2 regions of the Streptomyces sp. NPDC026659 genome follow, and region 1 is predicted to be linked to the other one. Evidence: riboswitches for the same ligand, from Rfam matches in the RefSeq annotation. Region 1 holds a riboswitch; the other holds the start of a gene.

Evidence for each region. Region 1 has a riboswitch for glycine ahead of gcvP (aminomethyl-transferring glycine dehydrogenase). Riboswitches for the same ligand answer to the same signal wherever they lie in the genome.
Region 2: linked by a shared signal. The riboswitch ahead of gcvT (glycine cleavage system aminomethyltransferase GcvT) and the one ahead of gcvP (aminomethyl-transferring glycine dehydrogenase) in region 1 are both predicted to bind glycine.

The regions. Positions count from the first base shown of each region.
Region 1 is NZ_JBEZXY010000009.1:7,388-17,308, reverse strand. It holds gene modA (molybdate ABC transporter substrate-binding protein) at 1-597, shown strand, start outside; gene AB0E91_RS22500 (ABC transporter permease) at 594-1,451, shown strand; gene AB0E91_RS22495 (ABC transporter ATP-binding protein) at 1,511-2,605, shown strand; gene AB0E91_RS22490 (TOBE domain-containing protein) at 2,634-3,053, shown strand; gene gcvP (aminomethyl-transferring glycine dehydrogenase) at 3,134-6,019, opposite strand; glycine riboswitch at 6,195-6,289, opposite strand; gene AB0E91_RS22480 (PRC-barrel domain-containing protein) at 6,410-6,790, shown strand; gene AB0E91_RS22475 (DNA polymerase IV) at 6,804-8,168, opposite strand; gene AB0E91_RS22470 (MerR family transcriptional regulator) at 8,238-8,921, opposite strand; gene AB0E91_RS22465 (bifunctional nuclease family protein) at 9,198-9,671, opposite strand; gene AB0E91_RS22460 (MerR family transcriptional regulator) at 9,758-9,921, opposite strand, start outside.
Region 2 is NZ_JBEZXY010000011.1:30,161-40,081, forward strand. It holds gene AB0E91_RS25460 (zinc-binding dehydrogenase) at 1-804, shown strand, start outside; gene AB0E91_RS25465 (hypothetical protein) at 949-1,371, opposite strand; gene AB0E91_RS25470 (L-serine ammonia-lyase) at 1,615-2,982, opposite strand; gene glyA (serine hydroxymethyltransferase) at 3,085-4,353, opposite strand; gene gcvH (glycine cleavage system protein GcvH) at 4,368-4,745, opposite strand; gene gcvT (glycine cleavage system aminomethyltransferase GcvT) at 4,898-6,016, opposite strand; glycine riboswitch at 6,170-6,269, opposite strand; gene AB0E91_RS25490 (AAA family ATPase) at 6,447-7,112, shown strand; gene AB0E91_RS25495 (enhanced serine sensitivity protein SseB) at 7,179-7,970, shown strand; gene AB0E91_RS25500 (enhanced serine sensitivity protein SseB C-terminal domain-containing protein) at 8,074-8,892, shown strand; gene AB0E91_RS25505 (ABC transporter permease) at 9,247-9,921, shown strand, end outside.

The DNA.
Region 1 (9,921 bases):
CACCCGGGCACCAAGGTCGAGTTCAACTTCGGCGGCAGTGACACCCTCGCCGCGAGCATCACCAGCGGTGCCCCGGCCGACGTCTTCGCCTCGGCCAGCCCCAAGACCATGAAGATCGTCACCGACAAGCAGGACGCCGAGGGCACCCCGGCCACCTTCGCCCGCAACCAGCTGGAGATCGCGACCCTGCCGGGCAACCCCGACAAGGTCGACTCCCTGAAGGACCTGACCGACCCCAAGCTCAAGGTCGTCCTGTGCGACAAGACGGTGCCCTGCGGCGCCGCCGCCCAGAAGGTCCTGGACGCCAGCCACCTCAAGGTCACCCCGGTCTCCTACGAGCAGGACGTGAAGTCGGCGCTCAACAAGGTCGAGCTGAAGGAGGCCGACGCCTCCCTCGTCTACAAGACCGACGTCAACGCCGCCAAGGGCAAGGTCGCGGGCGTGGAGTTCGCCGAGTCCAAGGACGCGATCAACGACTACCCGATCGCCCTGCTGAAGGACTCGAAGAACGCCGAGACCGCCAAGGCGTTCATCGCCCTGGTGCAGTCGCCCGAGGGCCAGAAGGTGCTGACCCAGGCCGGCTTCCTCCAGCCGTGACCGCGCTCGACGGCACCGGCGCCGCGACCACTCCCCGCAAGGGAGGGCCGCGGCGCCCCCGCGTACGCGCGCACCGGCGCGGTGTCCCCCTCCCCCTGCTGGTGCCGGGCATCGTGGCGATCGCGTTCCTGCTGGTGCCCCTCCTCGCCCTGCTCGTGCGGGCTCCCTGGAAGAGCCTGCCCGACCAGCTGACCAGCCCCGAGGTGTGGCAGGCGCTCCAGCTGTCCCTGATCAGCGCGACGGCCGCCACCGCGGTCAGCCTCGTCCTCGGGGTGCCCCTCGCCTGGATCCTCGCGCGCACCGAGTTCCCCGGCCGGTCCTTCCTGCGCGCCCTGGTGACGCTGCCGCTGGTGCTGCCGCCGGTCGTCGGCGGTGTGGCCCTGCTGCTCGCCCTCGGGCGCAACGGCGTCGTCGGCAAGTGGCTCGACGCCTGGTTCGGGGTCACGCTGCCGTTCACCACCGCCGGCGTGATCATCGCGGAGGCGTTCGTCGCGATGCCCTTCCTGGTCATCAGCGTCGAGGGCACGCTGCGCGCGGCCGACCCGCGCTTCGAGGAGGCGGCCACCACGCTCGGCGCGTCCCGCTTCACCGCGTTCCGCCGGGTCACCCTGCCGCTGATCGCCCCCGGCATCGCCGCCGGTGCCGTGCTGGCCTGGGCGCGTGCCCTCGGCGAGTTCGGCGCGACGATCACCTTCGCGGGCAACTTCCCCGGCCGCACCCAGACCATGCCGCTCGCGGTCTACCTCGCCCTGCAGAACGACCCCGAGGCCGCGATCGCCCTCAGCCTGATCCTGCTGGCCGTGTCCATCGCGGTGCTCGCGGGGCTGCGGGACCGGTGGATGACAGGAGCGTGACGGTGCCGCGAGGATGGAAGTCGCCCCCCGCGCGAGTACCGACGAAGGACAGTTCCCGGATGACCGAGATCAACGCGCCCCGCCCGGGCGTGAGCGACGTGGAGGCCACGGACGAGCAGGGCCTGGACGCCCGGCTCGTCGTCGACCGGGGCGCCTTCCGTCTCGACGTGTCCCTGCGCGCCGCCCCCGGAGACGTGGTGGCCCTGCTCGGGCCCAACGGCGCGGGCAAGACCACCGCGCTACGGGCGCTCGCGGGCCTGATCCCGCTCAGCGAGGGGCATCTGCGCCTGGACGGCGATCCGTTGGAGCGCACTCCGCCGGAGTCCCGCCCGGTCGGCGTGGTCTTCCAGGACTATCTGCTCTTCCCGCATCTGTCCGCCCTGGACAACGTGGCGTTCGGGCCGCGCTGCCACGGTGTGGGCAAGGCGGAGGCCCGTGCCCAGGCCGCGGCCTGGCTGGACCGGCTGGGTCTGGCCGACCACATGAACGCCAAGCCCCGTCGCCTCTCCGGCGGCCAGGCCCAGCGCGTCGCCGTGGCACGGGCGCTGGCCACCCAGCCCCGCCTGCTGCTGCTCGACGAACCCCTCGCCGCCCTGGACGCGCGCACCCGCCTGGAGGTCCGCTCCCAACTGCGGCGCCACCTCGCGGAGTTCGAGGCCGTCGCCGTACTGGTCACACACGACCCGCTGGACGCCATGGTGCTCGCCGACCGCCTGGTGGTCGTGGAGCACGGCCGCGTGGTGCAGGAGGGCAGCCCCACGGAGATCGCCCGCCATCCGCGCACGGACTACATCGCCCAGCTCGTCGGCCTCAACCTCTACCGGGGAACCGCCGACGGCCACACCGTACGGCTCGACGCCGGGCCGGAGATCACGACCACGGAGGAGCTGACCGGACCGGCCTTCGTCGCCTTCCCGCCGGTCGCGGTGACCCTCTTCCGGGACCGCCCGACCGGGGCCAGCGCCCGCAACCTGTGGCGCTGCCATGTCGTCGGCCTGGAGTCCCACGGCGACCAGATCCGCGCCGACCTCACGGGCGACCTGTCGCTCGCCGCCGACCTCACCACGGCCGCGGCGGCGGAACTCGACCTTCACCCGGGCGCCGCGGTCTGGGCGACCGTCAAGGCGACGCAGACGCACGCTTACCCAGAGTGAGTGTTTGTACCCATTACGGTGGGGCGCCATGACCATGAGTATCCGCAACCAGCTTCCCGGCACCGTCACGGCGGTCCATTCCGGCGAGGTCATGGCGACCGTCAAGGTCCGGCTGACCGGCGGTCAGGACATCACCGCGGCGATCACCCTGGAGGCCGCCGAGGACCTGGGCCTTCGCGAGGGCACGTCGGTGCGCGCCCTGGTGAAGGCGACGGAGGTCTCGCTCGCCACCGAGCCCGTGCACCACATCTCGATCCGCAACCAGCTCGCGGGCACCATCACCGACATCGCCACCGGCGAGGCCATGGCCGCGGTGAAGATCCAGGTGCCGGGCGCCGAGCTGACCTCCGCCATCACCCACGAGTCGGCGGAGGAGCTGAAGCTGTCGACGGGCTCCGACGTGGTCGCGCTGATCAAGTCGACGGAGGTCTCGCTGGCCACCGCCTGAGAAAACGCCGAGGGGCGGCTCCCAACCCGTGAATCCACAGGATCCACGGACCGGGAGCCGCCCCTCACGCGTCTACGGGATCAGTCCTCGTACGCGTCCGGCGGCGGGCAGGAGCACACCAGGTTCCGGTCGCCGAAGGCCTGGTCGATACGGCGCACCGGCGGCCAGTACTTGTCGGCGGCCGAGACACCGGCCGGGAAGACGGCCTCCTCGCGGCTGTACGAGTGCGACCACTCACCGCCGAGGGCGGCCGCGGTGTGCGGGGCGCCGCGCAGCGGGTTGTCGTCGGCGGACCACACGCCGGAGCCGACCTTGTCGATCTCGGTGCGGATCGCGATCATCGCGTCGCAGAACCGGTCCAGCTCGGCCAGGTCCTCCGACTCGGTCGGCTCGATCATCAGCGTGCCGGCCACCGGGAAGGACATGGTCGGGGCGTGGAAGCCGTAGTCGATCAGGCGCTTGGCCACGTCGTCCACGCTGACGCCGGTCGCCTTGGTGAGCGGGCGCAGGTCGATGATGCACTCGTGCGCGACGAGGTTGCCGGGGCCGGTGTAGAGCACCGGGAAGTGCGGCTCCAGGCGCTTGGCGACGTAGTTCGCGGAGAGCACGGCCACCTGGGTCGCGCGCTTGAGGCCCTCGCCGCCCATGAGGCGCACGTACGCCCACGAGATCGGCAGGATGCCCGCGCTGCCCCAGGGGGCGGCCGAGATCGGGCCGACGCCCGTCTCGGGACCGGCGGCCGGCTGGAGCGGGTGGTTCGGCAGGTACGGCGCGAGGTGCGAGCGTACGGCCACGGGGCCCACGCCCGGACCGCCGCCGCCGTGCGGGATGCAGAACGTCTTGTGCAGGTTCAGGTGCGAGACGTCACCGCCGAAGTGACCGGGCTTGGCGAGGCCCACCAGGGCGTTGAGGTTGGCGCCGTCGACGTACACCTGGCCGCCCGCGTCGTGCACCTGGGCGCAGATGTCGGCGACGTGCTCCTCGAAGACGCCGTGCGTCGACGGGTAGGTGATCATCAGCACGGACAGCTGGTCGCGGTACTGCTCGATCTTGGCGCGCAGGTCCGCGACGTCGATCTCGCCGTCCTCGGCGGTCTTGACGACGACGACCTTCATGCCGGCCATCGCGGCGCTCGCGGCGTTGGTGCCGTGCGCGGAGGACGGGATGAGGCACACGGTGCGCTGCTCGTCGCCGTTGGCACGGTGGTAGGCGCGGACGGCCAGCAGACCGGCCAGCTCGCCCTGGGAACCGGCGTTGGGCTGGAGGGAGACCTTGTCGTAGCCGGTGACCTCCGCGAGCCGGTCCTCCAGCTCGTGGATGAGGGTCAGGTAGCCCTCGGCCTGGTCGGCGGGCGCGAAGGGGTGCAGCTGGCCGAACTCGGGCCAGGTGACCGGCTCCATCTCCGTGGTGGCGTTCAGCTTCATGGTGCAGGAGCCGAGCGGGATCATGCCCCGGTCGAGCGCGTAGTCGCGGTCGGACAGCTTGCGCAGGTAGCGCAGCATGGCCGTCTCGGAGCGGTGCTCGTGGAAGACCGGGTGGGTGAGGTAGTCGTCGGTGCGCAGCAGCGCCTCGGGCAGGGCCTCGGCGGCGGCCGCGTCCAGCGCCTCGATGTCGCCCTCGACGCCGAACGCGGCGAACACGGCGGCCAACTGGGCGCGGTTGGTGGTCTCGTCGCAGGCGAGGGAGACGTGGTCGGCGTCGACCAGGCGCAGGTTGACCCCGCCCTTGCGCGCGGCGGCGACGACATCGGCGGCCGTGCCGGGCACGCGCGCGGTGAGCGTGTCGAAGTAGGCGCCGTGGACGATCTCGACACCGCCCGCCTTCAGGCCCTCGGCGAGGATCGTGGCGTAGCGGTGGGTGCGGCGGGCGATCGTGCGCAGGCCGTCGGGGCCGTGGTAGACGGCGTACATCCCGGCCATGACGGCGAGCAGCACCTGCGCGGTGCAGATGTTGCTGGTGGCCTTCTCGCGGCGGATGTGCTGCTCGCGGGTCTGCAGCGCGAGCCGGTAGGCCTTGTGGCCGTCCGCGTCCACGGAGACGCCGACGAGGCGCCCGGGCAGGCTGCGGGCGAACTTCTCGTGCACCGCCATGTAGCCCGCGTGCGGGCCGCCGAAGCCCATGGGCACGCCGAAGCGCTGCGTGGTGCCGATGGCGATGTCCGCGCCCAGCTCGCCGGGCGAGGTGAGCAGGGTGAGGGCGAGCAGATCGGCGCCGACGGTGACGAGCGCGCCCAGCTCGTGCGCCTGCTCGATCACCGGCTTCAGGTCGCGTACGGCACCGGAGGCGCCGGGGTACTGGAGCAGGACACCGGTGATGTCGCGGGCGGCCAGCTCGGCCGGGATGCCGTCGCTCAGGTCGGCGACGACGACCTCGACGCCGGTCGGCTCGGCGCGGGTCTCGATGACCGCGATGGTCTGCGGCAGCGTGTCCGCGTCGACCAGGAAGAGGCCCTTCTTGTTCTTGCCCATGCGCCGGGAGAGCGCCATGGCCTCGGCGGCGGCGGTGCCCTCGTCGAGCAGGGACGCACCGGAGGTGGGCAGTCCGGTGAGCTCCGCGACCATCGTCTGGAAGTTGAGCAGGGCCTCCAGGCGGCCCTGGGAGATCTCCGGCTGGTACGGCGTGTAGGCGGTGTACCAGGCCGGGTTCTCCATGACGTTGCGCAGGATGACCGGCGGGGTGAAGGTGCCGTGGTAGCCGAGGCCGATCATGGAGCCGAGGACCTGGTTGCGGTCCGCGAGCGAGCGCAGTTCCGCGAGCACCTCGGCCTCGGTGCGGGCGTCCGGCAGGTCGAGGGCGTCGGCGTTCTTGATGACGTCCGGGACGGCGACGGCGGTCAGCTCGTCGAGCGAGCCGTAGCCGACCTGCGCGAGCATCTTGGCCCGCGCCTCCTGGTCGGGCCCGATGTGTCGCTGCTCGAAGGGGATGCCCGCTTCGAGGGCGGAGAGCGGAATGCGAGGGGCGGTCATGTGCGGAGGCCTCCTGGTCTGGCGCGACCTGCGAGGGGCACCTCGGCGCGGGTGCCCACCGGCCTCCCCCTCTGTCATCTCATACCTGAGAGCTTCACCGGATGCCCGAGGGCCCCGGCTTTCACCGTCGGTGAGAGCGGGAGCCGTGGACGCCCGCTCTGCTTTCCAGAGTGACCTCGTCCGTGCGGTACGGGGGCCTGAGAGATTCCGGGGAGGAGTTGCTCCTTCGGCGCCTCCGACTTGCTCGGAGGACTCTCCCGCACGGGGTCAGCAGCCGTTGTCAGAGTACCAGCGGGGCCGTGCCGCGCGGCGTTCGAGTGGCCGCCGCGCTCATTCTGCTCTTTTGTAGTGCTAACGGATGAGTTGGGACCACGTGGAGGGAGAGGGACCGTGCAGACCGACATCGATCCGCGCAATCTGATCGGCCGCAAGGCGTTCGACCGCAACGGCACCAAGATCGGCACCATCGACGAGGTGTATCTCGACGACGCGACGGGCGTCCCCGAGTGGGCCGCCATACGCACCGGACTCTTCTCCCGCGACGCCTTCGTCCCGCTCGAACCGAGCGAACTGGTCGAGGGCACCCTCCAGGTCCCCTTCGAACGCGCGCTGATCAAGGACGCCCCGGACTTCGGGGTGGGCCGCCACCTCTCCCCCGAGCAGGAACTCCAGCTCTACCACCACTACGGCCTCGACGTGTCCGCCTCCCCCACCGCTCCCAAGGTCCCGGACCGCGACTTCGGCAAGCTCGCGGGCACCGAGGACGCCTGACCCCTCTCCTCCCTCACGTCCCCTCTCCCTGTCCACCGCTCGCCCTCGCCACCAGGGGCAGCGGGTCGGCCGGTGCCAGGTCCGGGTCGTCCACCCAGAAGGTCCGCACCCGGCCGGGCGCCGAGTCCTCCGGCGTCTCGAAGCGCACGGTGACCCGGCCGAGCCCGCTGCCCTGCACCCAGCCGGGCCCGTGTTCGGCGTGCCGTACGTCCTGGCCGGGCCGCCACTGCCGCTCCGGCGGCGGGGCCGGCGCGGCCGGGAGCGGTTCGGGCGCGGCCTCCTCGGGCTCCGCGGCGGCGAGTTCCCCCGCGGCCTGTGCGAACAGGTCCTCCTGGGTGTAGTCGGCCAGTCCGGTGACGCCGACGCCGAGCAGGCGCACTCCGCCGGTGGTGTCGACCGACTCCAGGAGCCGCGCGGCCGCCTCCCGGACCACCGCCGGGTCGTCCGTGGGCCCGCGCAGCGTCTCGGAGCGGGTCAGGGTCGAGAAGTCGTACCGCCGTACCTTGAGCACGATGGTCCGGCCGGACAGTCCCGCGCCGCGCAGCCGCTGTACGCAGCGGTCGGCGAGGCGCCGGACCTCCAGGCCGATCCTCGGCCGGTCGTGGATGTCGACGTCGTAGGTGTCCTCGACGGAGACCGACTTGGCCTCACGCTCGGCCACCACGGGCCGGTCGTCGCGGGCCAGCGCCATGGCGTACAGCGCGTGGCCGTGCGCCTTGCCGAGCAGCCGGACCAGTTCGTCCTCACCGGCCTCGGCCAGCTCGTCCACGGTGGTGATTCCGGCCCGGCGCAGATGGTCGCCGGTGGCGGGGCCGACCCCGGGCAGGGTCCGCACCGGCATCGGTCCCAGCAGGGCGCGCTCGGTGCCGGGCTCTATGAGGCACAGTCCGTCGGGCTTGGCCCGCTCGGAGGCGATCTTCGCGAGCATCTTGGAGGCGGCGAGCCCGACCGAGCCGGTCAGTCCGGTGACCGCCTTGATGTCGGCGCGCAGCCTGACCCCCGCCGCACGCGCCGACGGCTCGTCCCAGGCCGTTCCCCCGGCCTCCAGGTCCACGAACGCCTCGTCCAGGCTCAGCGGCTCCACCAGCGGCGACAGCTCGCGCAGCAGGGCCATCACCTGCTCGCTGATGGACCGGTAGAGGGCGAAGCGGGGCGTGACGTACGCGGCGTTCGGCGCCCGTCTGCGCGCCTGGGCCGTCGGCATCGCCGAGTGCACCCCGAAGACCCGCGCCTCGTACGACGCCGTGGCCACCACCCCGCGCGGCCCGAGCCCCCCGACCACGACCGCCTTGCCGCGCAGGCTCGGCTTGGACGCCTGCTCCACCGAGGCGTAGAAGGCGTCCATGTCGAGATGGAGGATCGTCGGCGCGGCTCTCACATGTCCGATGGTGCACCACACCACTGACAACGCCGGTCACCTCATCGGCGCCGGGATGCTTCCGCGGGCTCAGACGGCCCGGTTGCGCCGCCTGGCCAGTTCGTCGGAGGGGTTGTGCCCGATCAGCGTCTCGCCGGTGTCGACGCGCTCGCCGTGCAGCTGGGACAGCGCGCTCTCCACGTCCCGCCACACCACGCCGACGGCGATGCCGAAGATGCCCTGGCCGCCCTGGAGCAGGGCGTGGACCTCGTCCGGGGAGGTGCACTCGTAGACCGTGGCGCCGTCGCTCATCAGCGTCATGCGCTCCAGGTCCCTGAAGCCGCGGTCCCTGAGGTGCTGTACCGCCGAGCGGATGTTCTGCAGCGAGACACCGGTGTCCAGGAAGCGCTTGACGATCTTCAGGACGACCACGTCCCGGAAGCTGTACAGCCGCTGGGTGCCCGAGCCGTGGGCGGGGCGCACACTCGGCTCCACCAGGCCGGTGCGGGCCCAGTAGTCGAGCTGCCGATAGGTGATGCCCGCCGCCGCGCAGGCCGTGGGCCCGCGATAACCGATCTCCTCGGACACCTCCGGCGCCACCCCTTCGCCGTCCGGCACCGCCGTCGGCCGCTGCGAGGCGTGCTCGACCCCGCCACTGGGCTGGGGATATCCGCCGCTCGGGCGGAGCCGCGAGCTTGGGGGAGGGTACGGACCGCTTGCCCCGAACCCGTTTCCGGGGGCGCCCCCAGCCGTACCGTCGCCGCTGGTTCTCACGCCGACCTCCGTCCTTGACCTGCCATCTCGACGGTAGGCAGTCACCAGGGGTGCGTCAACGATCGCCACACTCGGCACGCCGAGTGATAATCACCCTGAGAGTGGTTTCTCGTGTCCCACCGCGGGGAAAGGCTAGCCGAATGCGCTCGTGAAGGGTCGTAGGACGCTCTCACGAGCCGTTGGCAATTGCCCGCTCGTGACCCCGCCCGCGACGGCACGACAGGGCACGACCGACCGACCTCGTGGCCTCCTGACCACGCGGCCGGCGTCGGCGCCTCACTGGCTGCTGGTGCCGAAGTCCTCGGGCGAGATCTGGTCGAGGAACTCGCGGAATTTCTCCACCTCGTCCTCCTGCTCGTCCGGGATGGCGATGCCCGCATCGTCGAGCACCCCGTCACTCCCGTAGATGGGCGTGCCGGTGCGCAGGGCCAGCGCTATGGCGTCGGACGGACGCGCGCTCACCTCGACCCCGCTGGCGAACACCAGCTCCGCGTAGAAGACGCCCTCACGCAGATCCGTGATGCGCACTTCGGTCAGCTCCTGACCGACGGCCTCCAGCACGTCCTTGAACAGGTCGTGCGTCAGCGGCCGCGCGGGGGCCATGCCCTGCTGGGCGAAGGCGATCGCCGTCGCCTCCCCGGGCCCGATCCAGATGGGGAGGTAGCGGTCGCCTCCCACTTCGCGCAGGAGCACGATCGGTTGGTTGGAGGGCATTTCGACCCGGACACCTACGACATCGAGCTCGTTCACACAGCAACCCTAGGCCGTGCCCGGGACGTTTGGGTAGTCGGGCCGGGAACAGGCGGGCGATCCCGTCCCCTCCCGGGGCCCCGCGCTCAGGGCAGCCGGACCCCGAGCGCGGACTTCACCAGAGCCGCGTGCAGCTTCATGGTGAGCGCTGCCAGCTCCTTGGTACGCGCCTCGGCGAGCGCCCGGGTCTGCGGGTTGCGGTGGCGCTTGAGCGGGGCCACCAGCTGGTCCACCAGACCGGCCTCGCGCT
Region 2 (9,921 bases), on a different contig from region 1:
AACCACGGCGACCTCAACGACGCCCGCTCCGGTCGAGTACCTGTGGGTGCGGTGCTCGGTTCGGACGCGGCCGGGGTGGTCGTCCAGGCCGCCGCCGACGGGACCGGCCCGGCGGTGGGCACCCGGGTGGTGGCTCTGACCTCGGGGGCGTTCGCCGAGCGCGTCGCGATCGACGTGGGCGCGCTCGCCGAGGTGCCGAAGGGCCTGGACCTGGCACAAGCGGTGGCTCTGCCGGTCGCCGGAGTGGCGGCACTGCGCTCGCTGCGGGCGGCCGGGCTCGGGCCGGGCAAGAGGGTGCTGATCACCGGGGCCTCCGGCGGGGTCGGCCGGTTCGCCGTGCAGTTGGCCGCGCGGGCGGGCGCCCATGTGATCGCGTCCGTGGGGTCGACGGCCCGCGGGGAGGGACCGGCGAGGTCCGGCGCCGACGAGGTGCTGATCGGTTTGGAGGGGCTCCAACGACCGGTCGACGTGGTCATCGACAGTGTCGGCGGCCCTCAACTGGTCGCGGCGTGGAACCTGCTCGCTCCTGGAGGCAGCTTGCAGAGCGTCGGCTGGACTTCCGGCGAGTCGGCCGTCCTTCCCCCGTATGCGACCGTAGGCCCGTCCAAGTCGCTGACGTCCTTCGTCATCGAGGGTGACGCCGGACCGGACCTGGCCGTTCTCGCCGAGCTGGCCGCCGAGGGATCTCTCGCTGTCGAGATCGGCTGGCAGGGGTCCTGGGACCGATTCGCCGAAGCCGCCGATGCCCTCCGCGGGCGCCGGGTCCCCGGTAAGGCGGTTCTGCGTCTGACCCGCGGTGAATGACTTCGTCCGCGTCGAACGACAGTGCCTCTTCCCCGGCCGGAGTTTCACCTCCGCGGAGCCTTGCCCCCTCAGGGTTCGGTGTCATCCCGAGGTATGCCACCCCGCACATCTTCGAGCAGCTCGACGTGTGACGCGGCGGCCGGGTCAGCTCGCCCGGCTGGTCAGGATGCAGTGCGGATAATCGTTGTCCGGATCGCCGACGGGCACCCAGAGCTTCAGGACCTTGCCCTGGCGCAAGGCGGAGTAGGTAGCGGGCTGCCGCTCACTCTCTTCGGGGTGACCGTCGTTGACGGAGTGAGCTTCGTCGAAGGTCACGTCGACGAAGCTTTCCTTCTTGTTGGAGCCCTGCTCCCAGGTGCCCGTCCCGGACCAGGCCAGGCTGTCGTACCAGCGGACGGCGACGCAGATCTTGTCGGCGACGAACGTCCCGTCCTGCTTCAGTCTGAGGGTGCCGCCGTCGGCATCGGTCCACGTGGTCGCGAGTTCGGCCGGCTTCAGCACGACCGGTTCGCCCTCGGGCGGCGGCATGACCGTCAACCTGCCGCAGGCCGTGAGAGCGAAGGCCATGGCGAGCAGGATCAGCGCAGGACGACAGCGACACAACACACTCCACCCCCAACGGGTTCCGCGGGCCGCGTGCGCGACCGGTGGACTCAAGAACCCGGGCTGTACCCTGGCACGGAATTTGAACGCGTTCAAGTCACAGTCGCAGTCGCCGACGGCCACTCTTCACGACCTGGCCCGCCGCGTAACCAGGAAAGGCCCTGACAGCGCCGGAAGGCGCGAACGCGCTGGTCGGAGCCTGTTCCCCTAGCACTCGATGATGTTCACCGCGAGCCCGCCCCGCGCCGTCTCCTTGTACTTCACGCTCATGTCCGCCCCCGTCTCCTTCATCGTCTTGATGACCTTGTCGAGGGAGACCATGTGGGCGCCGTCGCCGCGCATGGCCATCTTGGCGGCGGTGACGGCCTTCACCGCGGCCATGCCGTTGCGTTCGATGCAGGGGATCTGGACGAGGCCGCCGACGGGGTCGCAGGTGAGGCCGAGGTTGTGTTCCATGCCGATCTCGGCGGCGTTCTCGACCTGTTCGGGGGAGCCGCCGAGGACCTCGGCGAGGGCGCCCGCCGCCATGGAGCAGGCGGAGCCGACCTCGCCCTGGCAGCCGACCTCGGCGCCGGAGATGGAGGCGTTCTCCTTGAAGAGCATGCCGATGGCGCCCGCTGCCAGCAGGAAGCGCACCACGCCCTCCTCGTCGGCACCGGGGACGAAGTTGATGTAGTAGTGCAGGACCGCCGGGATGATGCCGGCCGCGCCGTTGGTGGGGGCGGTGACCACGCGGCCGCCCGCCGCGTTCTCCTCGTTGACCGCCATCGCGTAGAGGGTGATCCACTCCATGGCGTGCGCGAGCGGGTTGCCCTCGGCGCGCAGCTGGCGGGCGGAGACGGCGGCGCGGCGACGGACGCGCAGGCCGCCGGGGAGGATGCCCTCGCGGGACAGGCCCCGGCGCACGCACTCGCGCATCACCTGCCAGATCTCCAGCAGGCCGTCGTGGATCTCCTCCTCCGAGCGCCAGGCCCGCTCGTTCTCCAGCATCAGGGAGGAGATCGACAGGCCCGTCTCCTTCGTCAGGCGCAGCAGCTCGTCGCCCGTGCGGAAGGGGTACTTCAGGACCGTGTCGTCCAGCACGATCCGGTCCGCGCCCACCGCCTCCTCGTCCACGACGAAGCCGCCGCCGACCGAGTAGTACGTCTTGGTGAGCAGCTCGGCGCCCGAGGCGTCGTACGCCCACAGGGTCATGCCGTTGGCGTGGTACGGCAGGGCCTTGCGGCGGTGCAGGACCAGGTCGTCGTCGAAGGAGAACGGGATCTCGTGCTCGCCGAGGAGGAGCAGACGGCCTGCCGCCTTGATCTGTTCCACCCGCTCGTCCGCGCCCTCCACGTCCACCGTGCGCGGGGAGGCGCCCTCCAGGCCGAGCAGGACCGCCTTCGGGGTGCCGTGGCCGTGGCCGGTCGCGCCGAGCGAGCCGTACAGCTCGCAGCGCACGGAGGCGACGGAGTCCAGCAGACCCTCGTTGCGCAGGCGGCGGGCGAACATGCGCGCCGCGCGCATCGGGCCGACCGTGTGGGAGCTGGACGGGCCGATGCCGATCGAGAACAGGTCGAAGACCGAGACGGCCACGGTGACTCCTCAAATACGAACACGTACAAAAGTGATGCTGACAGACCACGGGTGCCCCGCCCACGGGACGGTGGGCGGGGCACCCAGGTGAACTTCGGGGTACTACTTGCCCAGCGTGGGGTACAGCGGGTGCTTGTCCGCCAGCGCCCGCACGCGGGCGGCCAGCGCCTCCGCGTCGTACGACGGCTTCAGCGCCTCCGCGATCACGTCCGCGACCTCGGCGAAGTCCTCGGCCGTGAAGCCGCGGGTCGCCAGCGCGGGCGTGCCGATCCGGAGACCGGAGGTCACCATCGGCGGACGCGGGTCGTTCGGGACCGCGTTGCGGTTGACCGTGATGCCGACCTCGTGGAGACGGTCCTCGGCCTGCTGCCCGTCGAGCTCCGACTCGCGCAGGTCGACCAGGATCAGGTGCACGTCCGTACCGCCGGACAGCACGTTCACCCCGGCCGCGCGGGCGTCCGGCGCGGTCAGCCGCTCGGCGAGGATGCGGGCACCCTCCACCGTACGCCGCTGGCGCTCACGGAAGTCCTCCGAGGCCGCGACCTTGAAGGAGACCGCCTTGGCGGCGATCACGTGCTCCAGCGGGCCGCCCTGGAAACCGGGGAAGACCGAGGAGTTCAGCTTCTTGGCGAAGTCCTTCTTGGCCAGGATGATGCCGCCGCGCGGGCCGCCGAGCGTCTTGTGCGTGGTGGAGGTCACCACGTCCGCGTACTCGACCGGGTTCGGGTGCAGCCCCGCCGCGACCAGACCGGCGAAGTGCGCCATGTCGACCCACAGGTGGGCCCCGGTCTCGTCCGCGATCCGGCGGAACTCCGCGAAGTCCAGCTGACGCGGGTACGCCGACCAGCCCGCGATGATCACCTTGGGGCGGTGCTCCTTGGCGAGGCGCTCGACCTCGGCCATGTCGACCAGGCCGGTCTCCTCGTCCACGTGGTACGCGACCACGTCGAACTGCTTGCCGGAGAAGTTCAGCCGCATCCCGTGGGTGAGGTGGCCGCCGTGCGCGAGGTCCAGGCCCAGGATGGTGTCCCCGGGCTGGGCCAGCGCGAACAGCGCCGCCTGGTTCGCGGAGGCGCCCGAGTGCGGCTGGACGTTGGCGTACTCGGCGCCGAACAGCTCCTTCACCCGGTCGATGGCGATCTGCTCGGCCACGTCGACGTGCTCGCAGCCGCCGTAGTAGCGGCGGCCCGGGTAGCCCTCGGCGTACTTGTTGGTCAGGACGGAGCCCTGCGCCTCCATCACCGCGAGCGGCGCGAAGTTCTCGGAGGCGATCATCTCGAGGGTGGACTGCTGACGGCGCAGCTCGGCGTCGACCGCGGCCGCGACCTCGGGGTCCAGCTCGTGCAGGGGCGTGTTCAGGACGTCAGTCATACGGGTCCGGCTCCTCAGCCTGCGGTGTAGGCGGTGTACTCGTCGGCGGAGAGCAGCTCCTCGGGCTTCTCCGCGGCGCGCACCTTGAACAGCCAGCCGCCCTCGAAGGGCGCGGAGTTCACCAGGGCCGGGTCGTCGACGACGTCCTGGTTGATCTCCGTGATCTCACCGGTGACCGGCGAGTACAGCTCCGAGACCGACTTGGTGGACTCCAGCTCGCCACAGGACTCGCCCGCGGTCACCGTGTCGCCGACCTCGGGGAGCTGGACGAAGACCACGTCGCCGAGCGCGTTGGCCGCGTGCTCGGTGATGCCGACCGTCGAGACGCCGTCCTCGGCGTCCGACAGCCACTCGTGCTCCTTGGTGTAGCTCAGCTGCTGCGGGTTGCTCATGACCTGAATTCTCCTGTACGCGAGGGCGTGCTGGACGGACGAAGGGGACGTAAACCGCTGGTGAGCGGGGAAAATGTGCGCAGGCTCACGCCGGCGTGGTACCGACGGCGGTCCCGGCCGGTGGCCGCTTCCCGAGCCCGCGCGGCGGCCGGCTACTTCTGGCGCTTGTAGAACGGCAGCGCCACGACCCGGTACGGCTCGTGGCTGCCCCGGATGTCGACGCCGACACCCTCGGTGCCCGGCGCCGCGTGCGCCGCGTCCACGTAGGCGATGGCGATCGGGCTGCCCAGGGTGGGGGAGGGGGCGCCGGAGGTGACCTCGCCGATCACCTCGCCGCCCGCGACGACGGCGTACCCGGCGCGCGGCACGCGGCGGCCCTCGGCGACCAGGCCGACCAGGACGCGCGGCGGGTTCTGCTCGACGCGCTCGGCGGCCTCCGTCAGCGCGGCGCGGCCCACGAAGTCGCCGTCCTTGGTGAACTTCACGACCCGGCCGAGACCGGCGTCGAACGGGGTCAGCTCGCGGGTCAGCTCGTGCCCGTACAGCGGCATGCCCGCCTCCAGGCGCAGGGTGTCGCGGCAGGACAGACCGCAGGGGACCAGGCCGGACGCCTCGCCCGCCTTGGTGAGCGCCTGCCACAGCTCCACCGCGTGCTCCGGCTTCACGAACAGTTCGAAGCCGTCCTCGCCGGTGTAGCCGGTGCGGGCGATCAGCGCGGGGACGCCCGCGACGGTGCCGGGGAGCCCGGCGTAGTACTTGAGGCCGTCCAGGTCGGCGTCGGTGAGCGACTTGAGGATGGCCGGGGACTCGGGGCCCTGGACGGCGAGCAGCGCGTAGGCGTCGCGGTCGTCGCGGACCTCGGCGTCGAAGCCCGCCGCGCGCTCGGTCAGCGCGTCGAGGACGACCTGGGCGTTGGAGGCGTTGGCCACGACCATGTAGTCGGTCTCGCCGAGGCGGTAGACGATCAGGTCGTCCAGGATGCCGCCGTCGGCCTGGCAGATCATGGTGTAGCGGGCGCGGCCGAGGCCGACCGAGGCGATGTCGCCGACGAGGGCGTAATTGAGGAGCGCGGCCGCGTCGGGGCCGGTCACGGTGATCTCACCCATGTGCGAGAGGTCGAAGAGACCCGCGCGGGTGCGCACCGCCACGTGCTCGTCGCGCTCGGAGCCGTAGCGCAGGGGCATGTCCCAGCCGGCGAAGTCGGTCATGGTCGCGCCGAGGGCGCGGTGCACGGCGTCGAGCGCGGTGTGACGGAGTTCGGTGCTGCTCATCGGTCGGTCGTCTCCCAGGGCAACGGGGGATGGGGCGAGGAACGTTCCTCCCCATCTGTCATCGGAACCTGAGAGGTTCGCCATGACCCGCACGGTCACGGTTTGCACCTTGGGTGGAGCCACTGACGGCAGCGGCCCGCTTTTCAGATGTGCCTCGCCCGCGCGGTAACGGGGCCTGAGAGATTCAAGGGAGGGACTTGCTCCTTCGGCGCCCAGGCAGACGTACTGCCGGGGACTCTCCCGCGCGGATTCAAGCGGCCGGTATGCAGTTGGCGGCCACATCATCGCACGGCGATCGCCGCCGCTGAAGGGGCGGCCGCCTGTGACCGGACCGTGGCAGTACGGACACCGAACCACCGACTTCCCGCATTACCTTCTCTTTACATTCGATGGGCAAGGGATTACCGAACCCAAGGGGAGGACGATCACGGTGAACAGGACTCCGGCGTACGCCACCACCGGCCTGGCGGTGCCGCGCCAGCCCTCCGCCCCGACGCGGGAGCGCCGGGCCGCCGCCCGCCCCGCTCCGCTCGTGCGCGACCTGCGCGAGCGTCCCGGCCGCACTCCCCGCGAACTCCGCTTCGGCCCCCGGGACCTGGTGGTCGTCACGGGGCTGCCCGGCAGCGGCAAGTCCACCCTCATGCACCGTGCCGTCCCCGGCCGCCGGATCGACTCCCAGGACACCCGCGACCGCTGGCAGACCCGCCTGACCGGGCTGCCGTACGCGCTGTACCGCCCCCTGGTCCGTCTCGCCCACTACGCCGGACTGCGCCGCGCCCTGGCCACCGGCGAGGGCGTCGTCGTGCACGACTGCGGCGCCCAGCCCTGGGTGCGCGCCTGGCTCGCCCACGAGGCCCGGCGCAGGGGCGCCGCCCTCCATCTGATCCTGCTCGACGTCGACGCCGAGGCCGCCCGGCAGGGCCAGCGCGAGCGCGGCCGGGGCGTCTCCCGGTACGCCTTCGGACGGCACCGGCACGCCACGGGGCGGCTGCTGCGCGCCGTGGAGCGCGGCGAACTGCCCCCGGGCTGCGCCTCGGCGGTGCTCCTGGACCGCGCCTCGGCGGACGGGCTGCGCCGGATCCACTTCGCGGCGTGAGGTCCGCCGCCCGCACCGGATAGCCTTCTGCACCACAGCATGGTTTTCCCGGCAGGCGGTAGGAACATGGACTTCCCGGCGGACTTTCCCGCGGACTTCCCGGCACAGGCACACCCCCATTCGCACGGCGGCTGGCCCGGCAACGAGCTGGAGGAGGTGCTCTCGGCCTCCCTCGGCGTGCCCTCGGCGGGCGCCCGGATCGTCGAGGTGCTCTCCCGCGGCTTCCTGTGGATCCCGCTGCCCAACGGCGGCGGCCCGCAGAGCGGTTCGCTCGACCTGCCCACCGTGGAGATCGACGGCCAGGGGTACGTCCCGGTGTTCAGCTCCGAGGAGCAGTTCCGCCAGTCGGCGGGCGCGCACCTCTCCTTCACCGTCGCCCCGGCTGTGGAATTCGCGCGCGGTCTGCCGCCGCAGGTGGGCCTGGTGCTCAACCCCGGTGGCGTGGTGGGCCTGCCGCTGCCGCCCCAGGCGGTGGCCGAGCTGTGCCGCGCCGACCGCACGGCCCTGGACGGCCCCGCGGGCGGCGCCCGCGTCCGGCTCTTCGAGCCCGACTGGCAGGAGGACCCGGTGGACTTCCTCGCCGCCGCCTCGGCCGAGTTCGCGGGCACGGGCGTCGTCGTCACGGCCCGCCGCTGCCTCGCCGCCATCGAGACGGCCGATCCGGTCCTCTTCGTCGGCGTCGAACTCTCCCAGTGGGAGGGCGACTTGCGTGCCCGCCCGCTGGAGGCCCTGGAGCGCGCCCTCACCCAGTCCCCGCCCCCGTGGCCGGTCAACCTCGTCCTCCTCGACGTGGCCCAGGACCCGGTGGGCGACTGGCTGAAGACGAACGTGCGGCCCTTCTACCAGTTCGGCAACTAGTCCTCTCCACCAATTCGGCAACCGGTCCTCCATGGGGATCACGGCGATCGCCGCTTAAGCTGTCCTCCACACTGGGGCAAGAATCGAAGGGGCGGTAAGACTGGTGAGCGCGAGCCCGAGCGCCGGCGTCGAACACACACTCCGCCAGGTCACCCCCGGCCGCTACGACGCCTACGAGGCACTGCTGCGCGCCCTCGCCACCCCCTCGACCGGGCAGATCTGGATGCTGCTCTGGCACGGCCAGGCCGGCTCACCGGACGCGCAGTACGGAAACATGGAGGTCGACGGCTTCGGCTACGCCCCCTGTGTGACCTCCGCGCAGGAGCTGTCGGCCAGCGGCTGGAGCCGGTCGTACGAGGTGGTCGACGGCCTCGACGTGGCCCGCACCCTCTACCCCGACCACTACGGCCTCTGGCTCAACCCGCACGCCCCCGGCGGCGGCGTGGGCATCCCCTGGCTGGACCTGCGCCGCATCGCCACGGGCCTGGACCGCCAGCCCGCCGGACCGCTCAGCATGTCCGAACCGGCCATCGGGGTACCGGCGTTCTACGCCCTGCTCGGGCAGAACGCCCACCGCACCCCCGCCCTGCGCTCGCTGCGCCGCGCCTGGGTGCAGCCCGCGCTCGGCGCGCCGTACCTCGCCATCGGCCTGGACGTGTACGAGACGACCCCGGCGGCGGTCGACTCGGTGCGGGCGATGATGCAGCAGTCCATCGGCGCGGTGCCCGACGGGCTGCCCGTCTCGACGGTCGCGATGACCGACGACTACGACCCGGTCGTGATGTGGATGCGGGCCAACGCGCGCCCGTTCTACGACCGCGAGGCCCACGCGGTCGGCGCCCCGCCCCAACTCCCGCCGTCCGCACGGCCTCAGGCACCCGCCCCCGGGTACGGCTACCCACCGGTGCGCGGCAGTTACTGAGCAACAGGCCCTCCACGGAGGGCCTTTGGTTTTCCGCGAGCAAAATTTACGTACCGGAAACACAAGGGCGCACCCGTGCGTGCACCGTTCCACCCCAACCGCGTGGAATTGCCAGTCTGTCCCAACTGGCCACCATTCGAAGATGGTTACCCACGGATCCGGTAACAGAAACCCCCTTCAGTGGATCACGGTTGCGCATCCATTCCCCGCCAGGACTGGCGGGCGATCGTGAACGCACTGAAGACTCCCGAACAGAACACGAGGTGGAGATCTTGTGTTCGAGTGCAAGTCGACATAGCCGCAATCCGCGGCAGGCACAGGCCGGTCACCACCGGCGAGAGGGGTCGGGTCACTGTGACCGCACCGATCGAGACCACCGGGGCGGCAGCCGAAGCACAGCCGGAAGCTGTGCTCGACGGCGCCGGCAAGGGGAAGATCGAGGGTCGTTCTCTAGGGCAGATCGCCTGGACGCGGTTCAAGAAGGACAAGGCCGCCGTGGCCGGCGGCGTCATCGTCGTCCTGCTCGTGCTGCTGGCGGTGCTCGCGCGTCCGATCCAGGCCGCTCTCGGCCTCGATCCCAACGCCTTCCACCAGGACCTGATCGACGCCAACACCTCGCTCCCCAAGGGGAGCTGGGGCGGTATGAGCGCGGACCACCCGCTGGGCGTGGACCCCAAGTTCGGCCGTGACATCGCGACCCGCATCCTCGAGGGTTCCTGGGTCTCGCTGGTGGTCGCCTTCGGCGCGACGATCCTCTCCAACGTGATCGGCGCCATCCTCGGTGTCGTCGCCGGTTTCTACGGCGGCCGCGTGGACTCGATCATCAGCCGCCTGATGGACACCTTCCTCGCCTTCCCGCTGCTGCTCTTCGCCATCGCGATCTCGGCCACCCTCCAGGGCGGCGCCTTCGGCCTCACCGGCCTGCCGCTGCACCTGAGCGTGCTGATCTTCGTCATCGGCTTCTTCAACTGGCCCTACCTGGGCCGGATCGTGCGCGGCCAGACCCTCGCCCTGCGCGAGCGCGAGTTC